Regions from separate parts of the Massilia sp. NBRC 108631 genome, predicted to be linked through region 1. Evidence: predicted binding sites of a transcription regulator. Region 1 holds the regulator's gene; each other region holds the start of a gene.

Region 1 (6,713 bases):
CGTACACATTGCCGCCCGGGTAAGGGTAGGCGCCGGCGGTGGAGCCGATGTTGATGATGGTGCCGCTGCCGCGCGCCACCATCGCCGGCAGCACGGCATGGGTCATGGTCACCAGACCCTTGCAGTTGGTGTCTATCATGGTTTCCCAGTCGTCCAGCGAGGCTTCGTGGGCCGGCTTGACGCCCAGCGCCAGGCCGGCGTTGTTGACCAGCACGTCGATCTGGCGCCATTCGGCGGGCAGGCGGTCCAGCGCGGCGCGGATGGCGGCTTTGTCGGTGACATCCAGTTCCAGCGGCAGCACCTGCTCGCCCAGTTCGGCGGCCAGCGCCTGCAGGCGCCCGGTGCGGCGCGCGGCGATGATGGCTTTGTGGCCATGGGCGGTGAACACGCGCGCCATGGCGGCGCCGAAGCCGGCGCTGGCGCCGGTGATGAAGACGATCATATTAAGTTCCTTGCAAGATGGCATGGTGGAAATTAGGGCAAGTGTAGCGTAATTGCCTAACTTGATAGTACAATCTGGCTTCCATTACGTCTCACGTGACTGGCGAAAAGCCGGGTCTGCGCTTGCGCGATCTGTCGGCGAAAGGTGGGCATCCACCGGGGAACGTGAGATTTCAAATCAACAGCCGTTCGCCTGGGCAGCCACCGATGGAAAGCACGAAGAGGCTGCTCCTCGCTTATTGGCGTTCCTCATTCGATCCACCTGCCAGATTTACTCTCTCACTTGGAGTTTTTTCATGTTTGCAAAAGATCACACCCTGTCCTCCATCGATCCTGAACTGTTTGCCGCGATCGGCAAGGAAAACACCCGCCAGCACGACCATATCGAGCTGATCGCTTCCGAGAACTACACCTCGCCGGCCGTGATGGAAGCCCAGGGCTCCCAGCTGACCAACAAGTACGCCGAAGGCTATCCAGGCAAGCGCTACTACGGCGGCTGCGAATACGTGGACGTGGTGGAACAGCTGGCGATCGACCGCGTGAAGAAGCTGTTCGGCGCGGAAGCGGCCAACGTGCAACCGAACTCGGGTTCGCAAGCCAACCAGGGCGTGTTCTTCGCCGTGCTGAAACCGGGCGACACCATCATGGGCATGTCGCTGGCTGAAGGCGGCCACCTGACCCACGGCATGGCGCTGAACATGTCCGGCAAGTGGTTCAACGTGGTGTCCTACGGCCTGACCGCGGAAGAGGACATCGACTATGACGCGATGGAAGCGCTGGCCAAGGAACACAAGCCGAAGCTGATCATCGCCGGCGCGTCGGCGTTCTCCAAGAAGATCGACTTCGAGCGTTTCGCCGCCGTGGCGAAATCGGTGGGCGCCTACTTCATGGTCGACATGGCCCACTACGCCGGCCTGATCGCCGCCGGCCTGTACCCGAATCCTGTGCCGCACGCCGACTTCGTCACCTCGACCACGCACAAATCGCTGCGCGGCCCGCGCGGCGGCATCATCCTGATGAAGGCCGAGCACGAGAAGATCATCAACTCGGCCATCTTCCCAGGCATCCAGGGCGGCCCGCTGATGCACGTCATCGCCGGCAAGGCCGTGGCCTTCCAGGAAGCGCTGCAGCCGGCGTTCAAGGAATACCAGCAGCAGGTAGTGAAGAACGCCGACGTGCTGGCCAAGACGCTGATCAAGCGCGGCCTGCGCATCGTCTCGGGCGGTACCGAGTCGCACGTGTTCCTGGTGGACCTGCGCGCCAAGAACCTGACCGGCAAGGAAGCCGAAGCCATCCTGGGCCAGGCGCACATCACCTGCAACAAGAACGGCATCCCGAATGACCCGCAAAAGCCGTTCGTGACCTCGGGCATCCGCCTGGGTTCGCCGGCCATGACCACCCGCGGTTTCAAGGAAGCGGAAGCCGAGCAAGTGGGCAACCTGATCGCCGACGTGCTGGACAACCCGCACGACGAGGCAACCATCGAACGCGTCAAAGCGGCGGTGAAGGTGCTGGCTGACGCGCATCCGGTTTACGCTTAAACATTGTCTTGGTAACATCAGGGGCGCCGTGACCGTGTCGGTCCGGCGCTCTTTTAACATTCGAAAGCGCCGCGCCAGATGAAATGTCCGTTCTGTCAGCATGAAGAAATCCACGTCCTCGACACCCGCGTGTCGGAGGAAGGGGACGCGATCCGCCGCCGCCGCCGCTGCGGCAAGTGCGACAAGCGCTTCACGACCTACGAGCGGATTGAACTTGTGATGCCCTTCGTGGTCAAAAAGAACGGCAGCCGCACGGAATACGCTGCGGCCAAGTTGCGCGGCTCCCTGACGCTGGCCTTGCGCAAGCGGCCCGTCGCGGCTGCCTCGGTGGACCTGGCGGTGCAGGCGATCGAAGAGAAGCTGCTCACCAGCGGCAAGCGCGAAGTCGATTCGCACTACGTCGGCGAGCTGGTGATGCAGGAACTGAAGCGGCTGGACAAGGTGGCCTATATCCGCTTCGCGTCGGTCTACAAGAATTTCGAGGACCTGGCCGAGTTTCAGGACGCTATCGAAGAAGTGGGGCAATCGCCGAAGTCCTAGCGCCCGTTCAGTGGCGCGGGAAAATCTGGTCCAGGCTGCGTCGATGACGGCCTTGGCCCAGTCCTGCGGCTGCGCCGCACCGGCGTTGGCGACCATTGCAGCGATGTCGTCCGGCAACGGCCCGAAACGCTGGCTTAGTTGGAGGGCGAGCAGGGCGGCCTGGCCTTGCTGCATTCCTTGCTGCCGTCTTTGCTGCCGTCCTGGCGGCATCCCTTCCTGCCGTCCGTCCCGCATCGCTTTTTCCTTGGCTTGAGCAAATTCGCGCTGCAGCTCGAAACGGATGGCACATTTTTAAGGAAGAGTTACCTCTGCTTTGATCTGCCGCAAACCGCCCGCCGCGTGCGCTGCTAACTTGCATTCAGGTTGTCCCTCAGTTGGCATGTGCGGAGGTGGCGAATGGTGTCGCAACGGCGGGTGCGCGGCTTGGCGCTGATCGAAGTGCTGGTGGCTGTAGTGGTGCTGGCCATCGGCGTGCTGGGTGCCAGCGCCATGCAGCTGGTGGCGATGCGCGTGCGGTACGAGTCGCAATTGCTGAGCAACGCCGCGCAGATGGCTTCGGCCATGGCCGACCGCATGCGCGCCAACCCCGCCCAGCTCGCGATGGCTTACCTGGCGCTCGACTACGACGCGCACACTGAGCCTGTCCCGGCCGCACCGGGCCGCCAGTGCTGGGCTGCCATGTGCGACAGCGCGGCCATGGCCGACGCCGATATCTACGATCTGAAACGCCAGGTTGCCGCGCAATTGCCGGCCGGACGGGTGCGCATCTGCCGCGACACCGGCATGTGGGCTAGCGGTCAACTGCGCTGGTCCTGTGCCGGCGGCCCCGGTGCGCCGGTCGTTATCAAAATAGGCTGGCGCGGCAGGAATCCCGACGGTACGCCTGCCAAGGATGCAGCGGGCGGCTACTCCCCCGGCGTGGCGCTGGCGATGGCGGGAGCCACGCCATGAACGGCGCAGGGGATGCCATTCAGCGCGCGGCCGCGCCGCTGCGCCGGCGCAGCATGCAGCACGGGACGGCGCGCCGCAACGCGGCCATGCGAGGCTTGGGCCTGGTTGAAATGCTGGTTGCTCTGGCCGTTGGCATGCTGGTCACGCTGGCGGCCAGCGCGCTGGTGGTCAACGCCAGCGCCAACTATGTGCATCACACTGAAAGCGCCCGCCTGAATGACAGCGGCCGCTACGCGCTGGCCATGGTCGGCCAGGCGGTGCGCCAGGCCGCCTTCGTCAACTGGGACGCCGCCGGCGTGCCTCCTGCCACGCTGCCGGAAGCCAGCGCCAACATCAGCGGACTGGACGCGGCCAGCATCAGCCGCACCTCCACTGGCATCGACGAGCCGCTCGCGAACGCGGTCAATGGCAGCGACGTGCTGGCCCTGCGCTTCGCAGGCTCCGGCAGTCCGGACGCGGACGGCTCGGTACTCAACTGTGCCGGGTTCGGTACGGCCGCGGCCGGCACGGAGGCGCAGCGCGGATGGAGCATCTTCTACGTCGCAGCAGGCGGCGACGGCGTGGCCGAGTTACGCTGCAAATACAAGAGCGCAAACAGCTGGGGGGCGGACGCCATCGTGCGCGGCGTGGACTCTTTCCAGGTCCTCTATGGCATCGACACCGACACGCCTTCGGACGGCATCCCCAACCGCTACCTGAACGCCAGCGCCGTCCGCGCGCTGGATGCGGAACTGGTGCTGGAGGGCGCCACGGCAGCGGCAAGGGCGCAGGACTTGAACCGCAAGACCTGGTGGAAGCGCGTCGCCAGCATCAAGGTCGGCTTGCTGCTGCATGGCGAGGCGCATTCGCGCCCCGGCGCGGAAACTGCGCCATACGATTTGCTCGGCGGCGCCTACTCCGCCACTGCGGCCGAGCGCGACCGTGGCGTGCGCATCCAGGAAAGTCTGCTGCCCGAAGTCCAACGCCAGCGCGTGCGGCGGCTGTTTGAAGCATCGATAGCGCTGCGCAACCCGGGAGGTCCGTGATGGCCGTCTTCAGGCAAATGAGTGGCAGCGCTGTGCTGGCCGAGCAGGGCATGGCTTTGCTGGTGACGCTGCTGATGCTGATAGCCGTGTTGTTGCTGGGCGCTTCCGCCGCGCGCACTGCCATGCTGGGCGAGAAGGCGGCGCGCGCGGAGCGGGACCGCTACGTTGCGCTGCAAGCTGCGGAGGATGCGCTGGCCGACGCGGAAAGGGAAATCAATGGCGGCGCCGCCAGCGCGCCGGCCCGTACTGCACTGCTGGCCGCCGGCAATGGCCTGGGGTTTGTTCCGGACTGCGGCATGGGGACCGACAATCCGGCGCTGGGCTTGTGCGCCTACACCGGCGGCGATGCTCCTGTATGGGAAGCCGTCGATCTCGGCGACGACGGCGCGGCCACGCGCTCGGTGCCGTTCGGACGCTACACGGGAGCGATCATGGAGACGGGGCAGGGCTTTCTGCCGTTCAAGCGGCCCCGCTACATCATTGAGCGCGTACCCTACCATCCGCCCGGTGAAGATGCGGGCGCTATGCATTACTTCTACCGGGTGACCGCCATCGGATTCGGTGCGAAAGAGTCGACTGAAGTCGTGCTGCAGGGGAGCTACCGGCGGGCGGATGGGGGAGGTATGCCATGAGCATTCACGCTGGCAAGTGGTCCTGCCGAGCGTGGGCGGGGCTGGCGATTGCTGCTGCGGCTGCCATGGCGCAAGCGGCTGCGGTCGGCCGCGTTACGGAGCACGCTGCCGCCGCGGCGTCGCCACCGCTGGTGGAGCTGGCGTCGGAACCGCTGGGCGCCGGCTGCGTGCCGCGCCCCGACGCTGTGCGCGCTGCGGCGCTGGTGGCGTCCACACCTTCCGGCATGGCCGTGTTTCAGGCCAGCGCGCGCCCGGACGGATGGAGCGGGCACTTCACCCGTTCTGCACTCAGCATGGACGATTCGGGTGTGCCGCAGCTCTCGCCCCCTCAATGGGATGCCGCTGCCTTGCTGGACGCCTTGCCGGATGCGTCCAATGCGCGCCGCATTTACACGTCCAAGGTGGTGCAGGGCGTGCGCCAGACCGTTCCGCTGGCGTGGGATCAGCTCTCCGCAGCGCAGCGTACTGCGTTGAACCGCGCACCGCCGCCGGCGCCGACAGCGTCCGACCAAAGGGGCAAGCAGCGCCTGGCCTGGCTGCGCGGCGACCGCAGCCAGGAAGGCCGCCTGTTCCGCGCGCGCAGCAGCATCCTTGGCGATGCCGTGAACAGCATCCCCGTGTATGCCGGCCCCCCCGATGCCGGCGCGCCTGCCGCTGGCAGTGTCAGCTATCGGACTTTCTACGACAGCAAGCGGTCGCGCCGCCCGGCCGTGTATCTTGGCGCCAACGACGGCATGCTGCACGCGTTCGATGCTGCCAGCGGCGCCGAGCTGTTCGCCTATGTGCCGGACGCCTTGTTTTCCCAGCTGAACCTGCTGCCCGAGCAAGGCTATGAGCACAGCGCTTTCGTGGACGGCCCGGCCGGCGTGGCGGACGCGCAGATGGCGGGCGCCTGGAAAACGGTGCTGATATCGGCCATGGGGGCCGGCGCCCAAGGCGTGTTCGCACTGGACGTCACCAGCCCGTCCACCTTTCCGCAGGGCGGCGGCGCGCTGTGGGAGTTCACCGACCGGGACGACGCTGCGATGGGCAATGTCACGTCGCTGCCGCAGTTGGCCCGGCTACGCCTGAGCAGCGGTGCGGACGACGTCCGCCATTTCGCCATCGTCAGCAGCGGCGTCAATAACCACGCGGCCGACGGCCATGCCGATGCCGGCAATGCGAGTGCCTTGTTCCTGCTCGCGCTCGACAAGCCTGCCGGCGAAGCCTGGCGCCTGAACCGCAACTACTATCGCCTGCACGCGCCCGCAGGCGAGCCGGGACGCGTCAATGCGCTAAGCGCGCCCGCGCTTGTGCTGGACCGCAGCGGCGCCGTGCGCTTTGCCTATGCGGGCGACTTGCAGGGCAACCTGTGGCGCTTCAATTTCAGTGGCGGTGCGCCTTGGCGCAGTGCTGCCGAGGGGCCGGTGTTCGTGGCGCGGGACGCCAATCGCACGCGGCAGCCAATTGCCGGCCAGCCGCGCGCCGTCAATGCGCCGGACGGCGGCTACCTGATCCTGTTCGGGACCGGCCAGCTCTTTGGCGCGCGCGACCGCGATCCGGCCAACTACGCCCAGCAATCGTTCTATGCAGTGCTGGACGAT
Region 2 (6,713 bases), on a different contig from region 1:
AACCTGGAGCGGGTGCTGCTGGCCGGCGGCTCAAGCTTGCAGCGCGTCATCAAGGTGACCATCTACCTGACGTCGATGCGGCACTTCGGCAAGATCGTCGAGCTGCGGCGCCAGTGGTTCGCGCCGCCCTACCCGGCCGACACCATCGTGGAAGTGGCGGCGCTGTACGCGCCGGAGGCGATGTTAGAGATCGAGGCGATCGCCGCCGCCGGCTAGTTCAGCGACGGCGGGATGAAGCCCTGCTCGCCCAGCGCCTTGACCACGCCGCGCAGCAGATAGCTGGAAGTGAAGGACAGCGAGTACTGCCGCGCGCCCCCGTGGATGGGCTGCAGCATCTTCCGATCCACCAGCTTTCTGAGCTGGTAGGTGCGCTGCGCGTCGCTGAGCGCAGGCAGACTGGGGGCGAGGTCGGCCGACTTGGCGGTCTTCAGCTTCATCACGGTCAGCAGCACGGCGTGTTCGTCCGCAGTGATGAGACCGCGCTCGCGCGACACGGCCAGCGCCGGGACGAGGATTTTTTCCTGGAAGTAGCTGTAGTCGGCGAGGCGGTCGACCTTGCGCAACTCGTCCAGGATGCCTTGCAGGACGTAGATGCACCAGCCTTCCAGTGCGGCGTCGTGGCCCAGGTCGGCGAGGGCCAGCATCTCATAATAGTGGTCGCGGTCGTTGCAGAACACGGCGGTCGGGTTAAGCACGCGGCCCCCTTCGCGCACGTTGTAGCCGTACTTAATTAGCAGCGCATAGGTCAGGAGGCGGACCACGCGGCCATTGCCGTTGCCGAAGGGATGTATCCAGGCGAAGCGGTGATGGGCAGTCGCCACTTTGATGAGGTCGTATTTCGGCGGTGCGCCGTGGTTGATAAAGGCGATCAGTTCCTGCATATAGGCTGGCACTTGGAGCGGTGGCGGCGGCAGGTGGCGGGACTGGGCGATCCGTACCGGCTCGCTACGATAGGCGCCGGGGTTGCGGTCGCCCTCTCTAGTCAGACCAAGCACCGCCATGCTATGCAACTCGCGCACGAAGCGCTCGCTGATCGGGCCGCCTGGTTCGACGGTCCGCTCTATATATTGCATGGCGTCTTCTATATTAGATATCTCGCGCAGCTGGTCGCTGTCCTGCGTGCGGCCTTCGACGGCCGACTCTACATAGTCTGCCAACGTGGTGTGGTTGCCCTCGATGCGCGCCGAGCCCAGGCTCTCAAGCATGTGGAAGATTTGCTTGAGCTGGAGAAAAACCGGCGCTGGCGTGCTGCCGACGATCTGCAGGCGGCGCAGCTGCTCCAGTTCCGTCAACACGTCGACCAGCGACGAATCGAAGGAAGGATTCAGCAGCTTGAGGTCGGCGTGGCGGAACTCCGGCATGATGATTATCTGAAATGGGGCGATTCAGCTATCTTAAAAAACCAGAAAAATTCTGAATCAAATCAAACGGCTATCACCATCACTCTAGATCATCATCTTGAATTTGCCACCGGATTATCTGGAATCACTCGTCCGGCAGCATCCAATTCGACATGTTAGGCAGAGGGGCTGCGTGGGCTCACCCCTCACCCATAAAAAAACCCGGCGCGTGGCCGGGTTCCTGGTGACGCAGAAACGGATCAGTCCCAGTTCAGGGCGCCGCCGGTCTGGTATTCGGTCACGCGGGTCTCGAAGAAGTTGCGTTCCTTCTTCAGGTCGATCATCTCGCTCATCCACGGGAATGGATTCTCAGGCTGGTCGAACAGCGTTTCCAGGCCGATCTGGGTGGCGCGGCGGTTGGCGATGAAGCGCAGGTAGCCCTTGAACATGGCCGCGTTCAGGCCCAGCACGCCGCGTGGCATGGTGTCCTCGGCGTAGGCGTACTCCAGCTCCACGGCCTTCAGGAACAGGCCCTTGATCTCTTCCTTGAAAGCTGGCGTCCACAGCAGCGGATTTTCCATCTTGATGGTGTTGATCAGGTCGATGCCGAAATTGCAATGCATCGATTCGTCGCGCAGGATGTACTGGTACTGCTCGGCAGCGCCCATCATCTTGTTCTGGCGGCCCAGCGCCAGGATCTGGGTGAAGCCGACGTAGAAGAACAGGCCTTCCATCAGGCAGGCGAACACGATCAGCGACTTGAGCAGCTTCTGGTCGTTTTCCACGGTGCCGGTGGTGAAGGCCGGGTCGGTCAGCGTGTTGATGAACGGAATCAGGAACTCGTCCTTGTCGCGGATCGACTTCACTTCGTTGTAGGCGTTGAAGATTTCCTGCTCGTCCAGGCCCAGCGACTCCACGATGTACTGGTAGGCGTGGGTGTGGATGGCTTCCTCGAAGGCCTGGCGCAGCAGGTACTGGCGGCATTCCGGCGCCGTGATGTGGCGGTAGGTGCCCAGCACGATGTTGTTGGCGGCCAGCGAGTCGGCGGTGACGAAAAAGCCCAGGTTGCGCTTCACCAGGCGGCGCTCGTCTTCGGACAGGCCGTTCGGGTTCTTCCACAGCTCGATGTCGCGCTGCATGTTTACTTCCTGCGGCATCCAGTGGTTGGCGCAGCCGGCCAGGTATTTGTCCCAGGCCCATTTGTACTTGAACGGCACCAGCTGGTTGACGTCGGTCTGGCCGTTGATGACGCGCTTGTCGTCGGCGTTCACGCGGCGGGCGATCTGCTCGGCGGTGCCTTCGGCGTTGAGTGGTGCTTGGGGTTGCGCGGCTGGCGCAGTGTCTTCGTCCCAGGACAGCATGATATTTCCTTCTTGAATTAACGACGGAACCGCGCCATCGGGCGCGGTCTTCCTAACTTCCTATTGTATTACTGGCAGGCTTCGCATTCCTCGAAACCATCGTCACCCGGACGCAGGTAGCAGGCGGCGCCGTCTTCCACGGCGGCGGCCGATGCCGCGGCGGCGGCAGCGGCAGGGGCCGCAGCGGCGATGGCGCTGGCCGACATGCCGCCGTCCACGGCCACCGCGTTCAGCGCGCCGGTCTTGGAGGTCGATTTCTCCATGTGGGTGGCGGCGATGGTGCGCAGGTAGTAGGTGGTCTTCAGGCCGCGCAGCCAGGCCAGCTTGTAGGTCTCGTCCAGCTTCTTGCCCGAGGCGCCGGCCATGTAGATGTTCAGCGACTGGGCCTGGTCGATCCACTTCTGGCGGCGGGAAGCCGCTTCCACCAGCCAGCTCGGCGAGACTTCAAACGCGGTGGCGTAGATGTCGCGCAGGTCTTGCGGCACGCGGTCGATCTTGGTCAGCGAACCGTCGAAGTACTTCAGGTCGGCGATCATGACCTCGTCCCACAGGTCGCGCGCCTTCAGGTCGCGCACCAGGTAGGAGTTGATCTCGGTGAACTCGCCCGACAGGTTGGACTTCACGTACAGGTTCTGGAACGTTGGCTCGATGCAAGCGGACACGCCGATGATGTTCGAGATGGTGGCGGTCGGAGCGATCGCCACGCAGTTCGAGTTGCGCATGCCGAACTTCTTGATGCGCTCGCGCACCGGGGTCCAGTCCATGGCCGCCGAGCGGTCCTGCTCCAGGTAGCCGCCGCGCTCTTCGGCCAGCAGCGCGATCGAGTCCTGCGGCAAGATGCCGCGGTCCCACAGCGAACCCTTGTACGATTCATAGTGGCCGCGCTCTTCGGCCAGCTCGGTCGAAGCCAGGTAGGCGTAGTAGCACACCGCTTCCATCGAGGTATCGGCGAAGTTCACGCATTCCTGCGACGAGAACGGCACGCGCATCATGTGCAGGCAGTCCTGGAAGCCCATCACGCCCAGGCCCACCGGACGGTGGCGCATGTTGGCGTTGCGGGCCTTGTCCACGGCGTAGTAGTTGATGTCGATCACGTTGTCGAGCATGCGCATCGCGGTGCGGATGGTCTTTTGCAGCTTCACGTGGTCCAGCTTGCCCTCTTTCATATGGGCCGGCAGGTTCACCGAACCCAGGTTGCAGACGGCGATTTCGTCCGGGCCGGTGTTCAGGGTGATCTCGGTGCACAGGTTGGACGAGTGCACCACGCCCACGTGCGACTGCGGCGAACGGATGTTGCACGGATCCTTGAAGGTGATCCATGGGTGGCCGGTTTCGAACAGCATCGACAGCATCTTGCGCCACAGGTCCAGCGCGGCGATCTTCTTGAACACGCGGATTTCGCCGGCGGCGGCCTTGGCTTCGTAGCCGGTGTAGGCCAGTTCGAAGGCTTTGCCCACCTTGTCGTGCAGGTCCGGCGTTTCGGACGGCGAGAACAGGGTCCACTCGCCCTTTTCCATCACGCGCTTCATGAACAGGTCGGGAATCCAGTTGGCCGTGTTCATGTCGTGGGTGCGGCGGCGGTCGTCGCCGGTGTTCTTGCGCAGGTCGAGGAATTCCTCGATGTCCATGTGCCAGGTTTCCAGGTAGGCGCACACCGCGCCCTTGCGCTTGCCGCCCTGGTTGACCGCCACGGCGGTGTCGTTGACCACTTTCAGGAACGGCACCACGCCTTGCGATTTGCCGTTGGTGCCCTTGATGTGGGCGCCCAGCGCGCGCACCGGGGTCCAGTCGTTGCCCAGGCCGCCGGCGAACTTGGCCAGCAGCGCGTTTTCCTTGATGGCGTCGTAGATGCCTTCCAGGTCGTCCGACACGGTGGTCAGGTAGCACGACGACAACTGCGAACGCAGGGTGCCCGAGTTGAACAGGGTTGGCGTCGAGCTCATGAAGTCGAAGGTCGACAACAGGTTGTAGAACTCGATGGCGCGCGCTTCGCGGTTCTCTTCGCGCAGCGACAGGCCCATGGCCACGCGCATGTAGAACGCCTGCGGCATCTCGATGCGCACTTCGCGCACGTGCAGGAAGTAGCGGTCATACAGGGTCTGCAGGCCGATGTAGCCGAACTGCAGGTCGCGGTCGGCCACCAGGGCCTTGGCCAGCTTGGCCAGGTCGAACTTGGCCAGCTCGGCGTCCAGCAGCTCGTTCTCGATGCCCTTGGCGATGTACTGCGGGAAATAGGTAATGTACTCGGCGGCAGCCTTGGCTTGCGGCACTTCATGGCCGAACACTTCCTTGCGGATGGTGTGCAGCAGGATGCGGGCCGTCACTTGCGAGTAGGCCGGGTCTTTTTCCATCAGCGCGCGGGCGGCCAGGATGGCGGACTTGTGCAGTTCCTCGACCGGAACGCCGTCGTACAGGTTTTTCACGGTCTCGGCCAGGATGGCGTCCGCGTCCACGTGCTTTTCCAGGCCGGAGCAGGCTGCGTTGATCAGGTCGCGCACTTCCTGCATCACCAGCGGACGGCGCACGCCGTTCTCGGTCACGCTCAGTTCAGGCTCGGCGGCGGCGGCGGTGCCGGCGGCGTCCTTCTTGGCGCGGCGCTCTTCCATGTGCTTGGCGCGGTACAGCACATAGGCGCGCGCCACGTCGTGCTGGCCCGAGCGCATCAGCGCCAGTTCCACCTGGTCCTGCACGTCTTCAATATGGAAGGTGCCGCCGGACGGCTGGCGGCGCACCAGCGCCGACACCACGCTGTTGGTCAACTCTTCGACGATTTCACGTACGCTGGCAGAGGCGGCGCTCTGGCCGCCGTGCACGGCCAGGAAAGCCTTGGTCATGGCGACATTGATCTTGGACGGTTCGAACGCCACCACCGCGCCGTTGCGGCGGATGATGCGGTAATCGCCCAGCGCGCTGGCTGCCGTGGCCAGGCCGCTGACGGCGCCCGCCGATGCCGGCGCTTGTGGCGCCACTTGGTTCGTGATGTCTTGAGTTGATTGCATTTAAGCTCCCGAAATAGCAGTGTGTTGCCAGCGTGATTTGATAATAAAGTTCGTCAATTGCTCTAGAGTATCTTTGAGCGATTGCCAAGATTTAGTACTACATCTAGTGAACGGACCAAATTTAGACACTAATTGTAGTTAGCCTGCCTGGGCAAGACAAGGGAAAATTGGCGCAAAAACGGCAATTTTTCTATTGACATTTAGCGACGCCCGAAGCCCCGGGCCGGAGCCGGATAGCAAGCACTAACGCCGCGTTTGGCGCACCGTTTCGCGCTGCCTTATCCTTGGGCAGCCGGGCCGGCGCGGCCGTATATTGCACTGGCGAAAACACAACATTGCCGCTTGCGCCAGCCGCCGGCACCCTGGCCGGAACCGGGCGGCGGGGCAGCATTATAGTCTACCCGGCACGGTCCTACCCTTCCGGCTCCTGGATGTTGAGCTTTTGCATCTGGTAGCGCAGCTGGCGGAAGCTGATGCCCAGCAGGCTGGCGGCCTGGGTACGGTTGTACTGGGTCTGCGCCAGCGCGCGCATGATGATGTCGCGCTCGACCTGGGCCAGGTAGTCGGGCAGGTTGCTCGGCAGCGCGTCCGGGGCGGCGGGCAGGCCGCCAGCCGCCGGCGCCGGTGTGGGCGCCGGCGCGGACGCGGCGGGTGCGGGTGCGGGCGGCGCGGGCAGGTGCATGTAGCCCTGCGGCGTGCCCGGCCCCTGCGGCGCGCCGGTGTCGTGGCGCAGCTCGGCCGGGGGCGGCAGGTAGCCGGGCGGCGCATCCGGGCTCTTGCCCACCTTGAGCGCCAGGTCGCGCACCTCGATCACGCCGTCGTTGGCGAAGGCCAGCGCGCGCTCCAGGATATTCTCCAGCTCGCGCACATTGCCGGGGAAGGCGTAGCCGCGCAGCGCTTCCAGCACGCCCGGCCCCAGCACCACGCGCTGCTCGAAAGTGCCCAGCCGGGCCAGGATGGCGTCGGTCAGCAGGCCCAGGTCGTCGGCCCGCTCGCGCAGCGGCGGCAAACTC
Region 3 (6,713 bases), on a different contig from region 1:
GCGGCCAAACGAGTAATGCATGGACACCAGCGAGACGCACACGGTGCCGTACAACAGCATGAAGGCGCTGGAACGCACGCCGGTCAGGTCCAGCAGCGCGCCGAACATGATGGGCAGCACGAAGCCTCCCAGGCCGCCGGCCAGGCCGACCACGCCGGAGACGGCGCCGATGTTGTCGGCGAATTCATCGCCGATGAACTTGAACACCGAGGCTTTGCCGATGGCCATGGCGATGCCGACCACGAACAGCAGCGCGGTAAACATCCAGGGCGTGAGCGCCAGGTCCATCTGCAGCGGGCCGTTGACGGTCTTGACCACCATCGACGTTGGCGGATAGGACAGCAGGAAGAAGCACACCCAGCACACCCACATCACCCACCAGGTGACCTGATAGGCGCCGTAGCGGTCCGAGATCCAGCCGCCCAGCGCGCGCAGCACGCCGCCCGGCAGCGAGAAGCAGGCCGCCAGCAGCGCGGCCAGCCGCAGGTCGAAGCCGTATTCGGCCACGTAGTATTTGGTCATCCACAGCGCCAGGCCGACGTAGCCGCCGAACACCACCGAGTAGTACTGGCAGTAGCGCCACACGCGGCGGTCCTTGAGCACCTTCATCTGCTGGGCGAAACTGACCGTGCCGGCCACGTTGTGCGAGGGATCGGTGGCGCTGAACATCCAGAAGGCGATGGCGGTGATCAGCATGCCGGCCGCGTACACGGCGGGCAGCGACTGCCAGCCCCACGCCGCGATGATGGCCGGCGCCACGAACTTGGTCAGCGCGGAGCCGGAGTTGCCGGCGCCGAAAATGCCCATGGCCAGGCCGCGCCGCTCTTTCGGGAACCAGCGCGCCACGTAGGGAGTGCCAACCGAGAAGGAGCCGCCGGCCAGGCCTATCATCAGGCCCAGCGCCAGGAACTGCCAGTACTCGGTGGCCAGGCCGATCAGGTAGATGGCCGGCACGGTGGCCAGCATCAGCAGGAAGAATACGATGCGGCCGCCGTAGCGGTCGCACCAGATCCCCAGCGGCACCCGCACCAGCGAGCCGCTCAGCACGGGCATGGCGGCCAGCAGGCCGAATTGAGTCTCGTTCAGACCCAGCGATTTTTTGATGGGAATGCCGAGCACCGCGAACATCATCCACACCGCGAAGCAGATGGTGAATGCGAACGTGCTGCTGGCCAGCACGCGGACCGCTGTGCCTTCCTTGTTATTGAGTGCCACCTTGGTTCTCCCTGACAGACTATCGGATGACGTCAGGTTACGCGGCGGCGCGGCGCCCCGATATTGGCCGGAGGTGTATCACGGCAAGGCAAAAAGGCTAGCCGCCTCGTCCGAAATGACTAGTCCGGGAATCGGCGACGGTTTGGGGCCGGTCATCGGCACCGCCGCCATCGCCGGCCCCCTGCCCGGCACCAGATCGGCCAGCGTGAGCGCGTCCAGCCGCGCCAGGTAGGCGGCGGTGGCTGCCTCCAGGGCGCCTTTCAGCCCGCAGCAGCCCTGGTGCGCGCACACCTGCCCGGTGGCGCCGAAACAGGCGGCCATGTCGAAACCGGTCTCGGTGCGGCGCACCACTGCGCCGATATTGATGGCGCCCGGCGCCACACCCAGCGTGATGCCGCCGCCGCGCCCGCGCAAGGTGCGCACCAGGCCGCCGCGCGCCAGGTCCATCACCACCTTGCCCAGGTGGTGGCGCGACAGGCCGTGCAGGTCGGCGATGTCCTGGATGGTGGCCGCACTGCCGCCCCGGCGCGCCAGGAACATCAGCGTGCGCAGCGTGTAGTCGGTGTAACTGCTCAATCTCATGGCGGGCTCCCTGGCGTATCTGTTTGCTATTGGCGCCATTATTGCCCCGCCCGGAAAGCCCGGACATAACCCAGATCAAGAAAAGCTGCATTTCATTTGCCTGTTTTGTCGGCCTGGCTAAAAATCGCACTGTCCCAACCAACCATACCGAGGAAACCATGCACGCTACGCGCAAACTCTGGACCTGGCTCGCAGTCATCTGCGCCCTGTCCTTTGCCGTCCTGGGCTGGGTCGGCGCCGAGATTTACCTGGCCGCCCCGCCCATCCCGCAACGAATCGTCAGTACCGAAGGACGCCTGCTCTACTCCGAGGGGCAAGTGCAGCGCGGCCAGCAGGCCTGGCTGGCGGCCGGCGGCCAGCAGCTGGGCACTGTCTGGGGCCACGGCAGCTATGTGGCGCCGGACTGGTCGGCCGACTGGCTGCACCGCGAGGCACTGGCGCTGCGCCAGATCTGGGCCCTGCGCGAGCACAAGGCGCCCTACGAGTCGCTCGGCAAGCCGGCCCAGGCCGCGCTGGACGCGCGCGTGCAGCAGGAAATGCGCAGCAATACGTATGATCCCGGCCGCGGCGCCATCGTGCTCTCGCCGGACCGCGCCGACGCGGTGCAGGAAGTGGCGCGCCACTATACCGGCCTGTTCGGCGACGACCGCGCGCTCGACGCCCTGCGCGAGCAATACGCCATGACAGCCAACTCGCTCACCGATCCGGAAGAACTGGCGGCGCTGCCGGCCTTCGTGTTCTGGTCGGCCTGGGCGGCCGCCACCGACCGTCCCGGCGAAGCGGGCCTGAGCTACACCAGCAACTGGCCGCACGAGCCCCTGGTGGGCAACCGTCCCGGCGCCAGCGCCGGCATCTGGTCGGTGGCCAGCATCGTGCTGATGCTGGGCGCCATCGCCGCCATGGTGATGTTCCATGCGCGCAGCAGCGAGGAAGCCGATCCGGTGCCGGCCAAGGCCGACCCGCTGCTCAAGCTGGCCCCCACGCCGTCCATGCGCGCCACGCGCAAGTACTTCTTCGTGGTGATCGCGCTGATCCTGGTGCAGGTCGCCATGGGCGTCATCACCGCCCACTATGCGGTCGAGGGCCAGAGCTTCTTCGGCCTGCCGCTGGCCGACGTGCTGCCCTTCGTGGTCAGCCGCACCATCCACACCCAGTTCGCGGTGCTGTGGATCGCCACCGCCTGGCTGGCCACCGGCCTGTATATCGCGCCCGCCATTTCGGGGCATGAACCGAAATACCAGAAGCTGGGCGTAAACGTGCTGTTCTACGCGCTGCTGTTCATCGTGGCCGGGTCCACCGTCAGCGGCTGGCTGGGCACCCTGCAGCACAGGGGCAGCGCCTTTGCCTTCTGGCTCGGCAACCAGGGCCTGGAGTTCACCAGCATGGGCCGCATCTGGCAGATCCTGTTGTTCGTCGGCCTGCTGTTCTGGGTCACACTGCTGGGCCGCGCGCTGTGGCCGGCGCTGAAGAAGCCGTCCGACAGCCGCGGCCTGATTGTCATGGTGTTCCTGTCGGCGCTGTGCATCGGCGGCTTCTATGCCACTTCGCTTACCTGGGGCCGCAGCACCCACTACTCGATGGTTGAATACTGGCGCTGGTGGCTGGTGCACCTGTGGGTGGAAGGCTTCTTCGAAGTGTTCGCCACGGCCGTCATCGCCCTGCTGTTCACCCGCCTGGGCCTGATCCGCGCGGCGGCCGCCAACAGCGCCATCGTGCTGGAGACCATCGTGTTCCTGTTCGGCGGCATCCTGGGCACCCTGCACCACCTGTACTTCACCGGCACGCCTACCTTCGTCATCGCCATCGGCTCCATGTTCTCCGCGCTGGAAGTGGTGCCGCTGTCCATGCTCGGCATCGAAGCCTGGCGCAACTACCAGCGCAGCAAGGCCGCGCCGTGGGTCTCCAGCTACCGCTGGGCCATCCTGTGCTTCATCGCCGTGGGCTTCTGGAACACGGTGGGCGCCGGCCTGCTGGGCTTTGCCATCAACACCCCGATCGCGCTGTACTACATGCAGGGCCTGAACATGACCGCCGCCCACGGCCACGCCGCGCTGTTTGGCGTGTACGGCATGCTCGGCATCGGACTGCTGCTGTTCTGCCTGCGCGGCATGAGCGAGCGCGCCGCCTGGTCGGACCGCCTGCTCAGCCCCATGTTCTGGTGCCTGAACATCGGCCTGGCCATGATGGTGTTCCTGTCGCTGGCGCCGGCCGGCGTCTACCAGGCCTGGGCCAGCATCAGCACCGGCATGTGGTTCGCCCGTTCGCCTGAAGTGGTGCACTCGCCGCTGATGGAAACCCTGGTCTGGATGCGCGTGCCAGGCGACGTGGTGTTCGCAGCCGGCACGCTGTTCCTGGCGCTGTTCGCATGGCGCCTGCTGCGCGCCGGCCAGCCGCGCGCCGCCGTGGCGGCACCCGGCGCCGCCGCGGTCCGCCAGTCCTGATCCCGTAACGATTTCGCAAGCCCGGGGGCGCTATGCCGCCCCCCTTCAACTTCAAGGAGTTTCGCCATGCCCCACGATTGTTCCGCTCCCACCGCCACCGGCATCTATCCTTTTGACGCGCGCGGCGTGTCCAAGCGTTTCCGCCATGCCGCCATCTTCGGCGCGCTGCAATCCCTGCAGCCCGGCGAGGTGATGCGCTTCTGTAACGACCATGACCCGCTGCCGCTGCTGCGCCAGATCGACCAGGTCTTCGGCCCCCGCGTGCGCGCCGCCTATGTATCCCGCACGCCGGGCGAGATACTGATCGACTTCCTGATCGTGGCAGAATGAGGCAATGAGGGACGACGAATGATGGACTACCATGTGCTCAAGCTGATACACGTCAGCTGCGTCGCCGCCAGCGTCAGCCTGTTCCTGCTGCGCGGCGCCGGCATGTGGTGCGGCGCCGCCTGGACCGCACAGCGCTGGACGCGCACCGTACCGCCGCTGATCGACACCCTGCTGCTGGCCAGCGCCGTCACGCTGGCCTGGACCAGCGGCCAGTCGCCGCTGGTCCAGCCCTGGCTGGCCGCCAAGCTCGGCGCCGTGGCGCTCTACATCGTTCTCGGCGCCTTCGCGCTCAAGCGCGCCCGCACCCGCACCGGCCGGCGCGCCGCCCTGCTGGCCGCCATGGCCACGCTGGCCTACATCATCGCGGTCGCCGTCACCAAGCAGGCCTGGCCACTGTAACGCCGCTGTAGGACCGGTCTTAAGCCAGATCAAGAAATTCAAAAACAGCGCCCGCAGCTGTTGACCCCACTACATACAGTGCCTAATCTGAGCACTCACACCACATCTAGTAGCCAAGGAGGACATGTGCTCTTCGCATCACCCCATACCAGCATCATCAAGCGCGACGGCGCCGGCCAGCCCTTCGACCCGGCCAAGATCCACTCGGCGCTGCGCCGTGCGGGGGAAGCCAGCGGCGAATTCGACGCCGCCACGGCGGCCCAGCTGACCCAGCTGGTGCTCACCTACCTCGGCACCCAGCGGCAGGCCACGCCTGGCGCCGCGCATGGCCTCTCGCAAGATAGCCCGCTGGATGTCGAGAACGTGCAGGACCAGGTGGAGCGCGCACTGTACGAGAGCGGCAACCGCGCCACGCTGCGCGCCTTCATCGTCTACCGCGAACAGCACCGCCGCCTGCGCCAGGACCGCAGCTCGCTGGTGGACGTCGTAGCCTCGGTCAACGAGTACCTGAACCGCCAGGACTGGCGCGTGAACGCCAATGCCAACCAGGGCTACTCGCTGGGCGGCCTGATACTGAACGTGTCCGGCAAGGTGATCGCCAACTACTGGCTGGACCACGTCTACCCGCCGGCCGTCGGCCAGGCCCACCGCGAAGCGGACCTGCATATCCACGATCTCGACATGCTGGCCGGCTACTGCGCCGGCTGGTCGCTGCGCACCCTGCTCAACGAAGGCCTGAACGGCGTGCCGGGCAAGGTGGAGTCGGCCCCGCCGCGCCACATGTCCAGCGCCATCGGCCAGATCGTCAACTTCCTCGGCACCTTGCAGAACGAATGGGCCGGCGCGCAGGCCTTCAGTTCCTTCGACACCTACATGGCGCCTTTCGTGCGCAACGACGGCCTGGATTACGCCGCCGTGAAGCAAGCCATGCAGGAACTGATCTACAACCTCAACGTGCCTTCGCGCTGGGGCACCCAGACGCCGTTTACCAACCTGACTTTCGACTGGGTTTGTCCGGAAGACCTGCGCGGGCAGATCCCGCACATCGCCGGCCAGCCCATGCCGTTCAGCTACGGCGAACTGCAGGCCGAGATGGACATGATCAACCGCGCCTATATCGAAGTCATGATGGCGGGCGACGCCAAGGGCCGCGCCTTCACCTTCCCCATCCCGACCTACAACATCACGCCCGACTTCGACTGGCACAGCCCGAACGCCGAGCTGCTGTTCGAAATGACGGCGCGCTACGGCCTGCCCTATTTCCAGAACTTCATCAACTCGGAACTGAAGCCGAACATGATACGGTCCATGTGCTGCCGCCTGCAGCTGGACCTGCGCGAACTGCTCAAGCGCGGCAACGGCCTGTTTGGCTCGGCCGAGCAGACCGGGTCGCTGGGCGTGGTCACCATCAACTGCGCGCGCCTGGGCTATCTGCACCGGGGCGACGAGGCCGCGCTGCTGGCCGCGCTCGATGTGCTGCTCGAGCTGGGCAAGCAAAGCCTGGAGATCAAGCGCAAGGTGATACAGCGCCACATGGACAACGGCCTGTTCCCGTACACCAAGCGCTACCTGGGCACGCTGCGCAACCACTTCTCCACGCTGGGCGTAAACGGCGTCAACGAGATGATACGCAACTTCAGCGCCGGCGCGGACGACATCACCTCCGAGGCAGGCCGCGCCTTCGCCCTGCGCCTGCTGGACCACGTGCGCGCGCGCATGCTGGAATTCCAGGAGGAGACCGGCCAT

The links. The regulator NrdR, encoded in region 1, represses ribonucleotide reductase genes. The targets are predictions, from matches to a motif close to CACNANATNTNGTG.
Region 2: the regulator NrdR is predicted to act here: its motif matches at 5,796-5,809, upstream of AC6H42_RS18005 (ribonucleoside-diphosphate reductase subunit alpha).
Region 3: the regulator NrdR is predicted to act here: its motif matches at 5,035-5,048, upstream of AC6H42_RS09870 (ribonucleoside triphosphate reductase).

What each region holds. Positions count from the first base shown of each region.
Region 1 is NZ_BAAKJE010000194.1:28,841-35,553, reverse strand. Features, by position in the region: gene AC6H42_RS21440 (SDR family oxidoreductase) at 1-442, opposite strand, end outside; ZMP/ZTP riboswitch at 528-647, shown strand; gene glyA (serine hydroxymethyltransferase) at 738-1,982, shown strand; gene nrdR (transcriptional regulator NrdR) at 2,061-2,522, shown strand; gene AC6H42_RS21425 (hypothetical protein) at 2,688-2,873, shown strand; gene pilV (type IV pilus modification protein PilV) at 2,919-3,473, shown strand; gene AC6H42_RS21415 (PilW family protein) at 3,470-4,498, shown strand; gene AC6H42_RS21410 (pilus assembly PilX family protein) at 4,516-5,130, shown strand; gene AC6H42_RS21405 (pilus assembly protein) at 5,127-6,713, shown strand, end outside.
Region 2 is NZ_BAAKJE010000168.1:158,033-164,745, forward strand. Features, by position in the region: gene AC6H42_RS17990 (RidA family protein) at 1-216, shown strand, start outside; gene AC6H42_RS17995 (Fic family protein) at 213-1,361, opposite strand; gene AC6H42_RS18000 (ribonucleotide-diphosphate reductase subunit beta) at 1,601-2,701, opposite strand; gene AC6H42_RS18005 (ribonucleoside-diphosphate reductase subunit alpha) at 2,770-5,700, opposite strand; gene AC6H42_RS18010 (sigma-54-dependent transcriptional regulator) at 6,113-6,713, opposite strand, start outside.
Region 3 is NZ_BAAKJE010000076.1:4,553-11,265, forward strand. Features, by position in the region: gene AC6H42_RS09845 (MFS transporter) at 1-1,215, opposite strand, end outside; gene AC6H42_RS09850 (RrF2 family transcriptional regulator) at 1,294-1,797, opposite strand; gene AC6H42_RS09855 (nitric-oxide reductase large subunit) at 1,956-4,238, shown strand; gene AC6H42_RS09860 (DUF2249 domain-containing protein) at 4,305-4,568, shown strand; gene AC6H42_RS09865 (SirB2 family protein) at 4,587-4,967, shown strand; gene AC6H42_RS09870 (ribonucleoside triphosphate reductase) at 5,094-6,713, shown strand, end outside.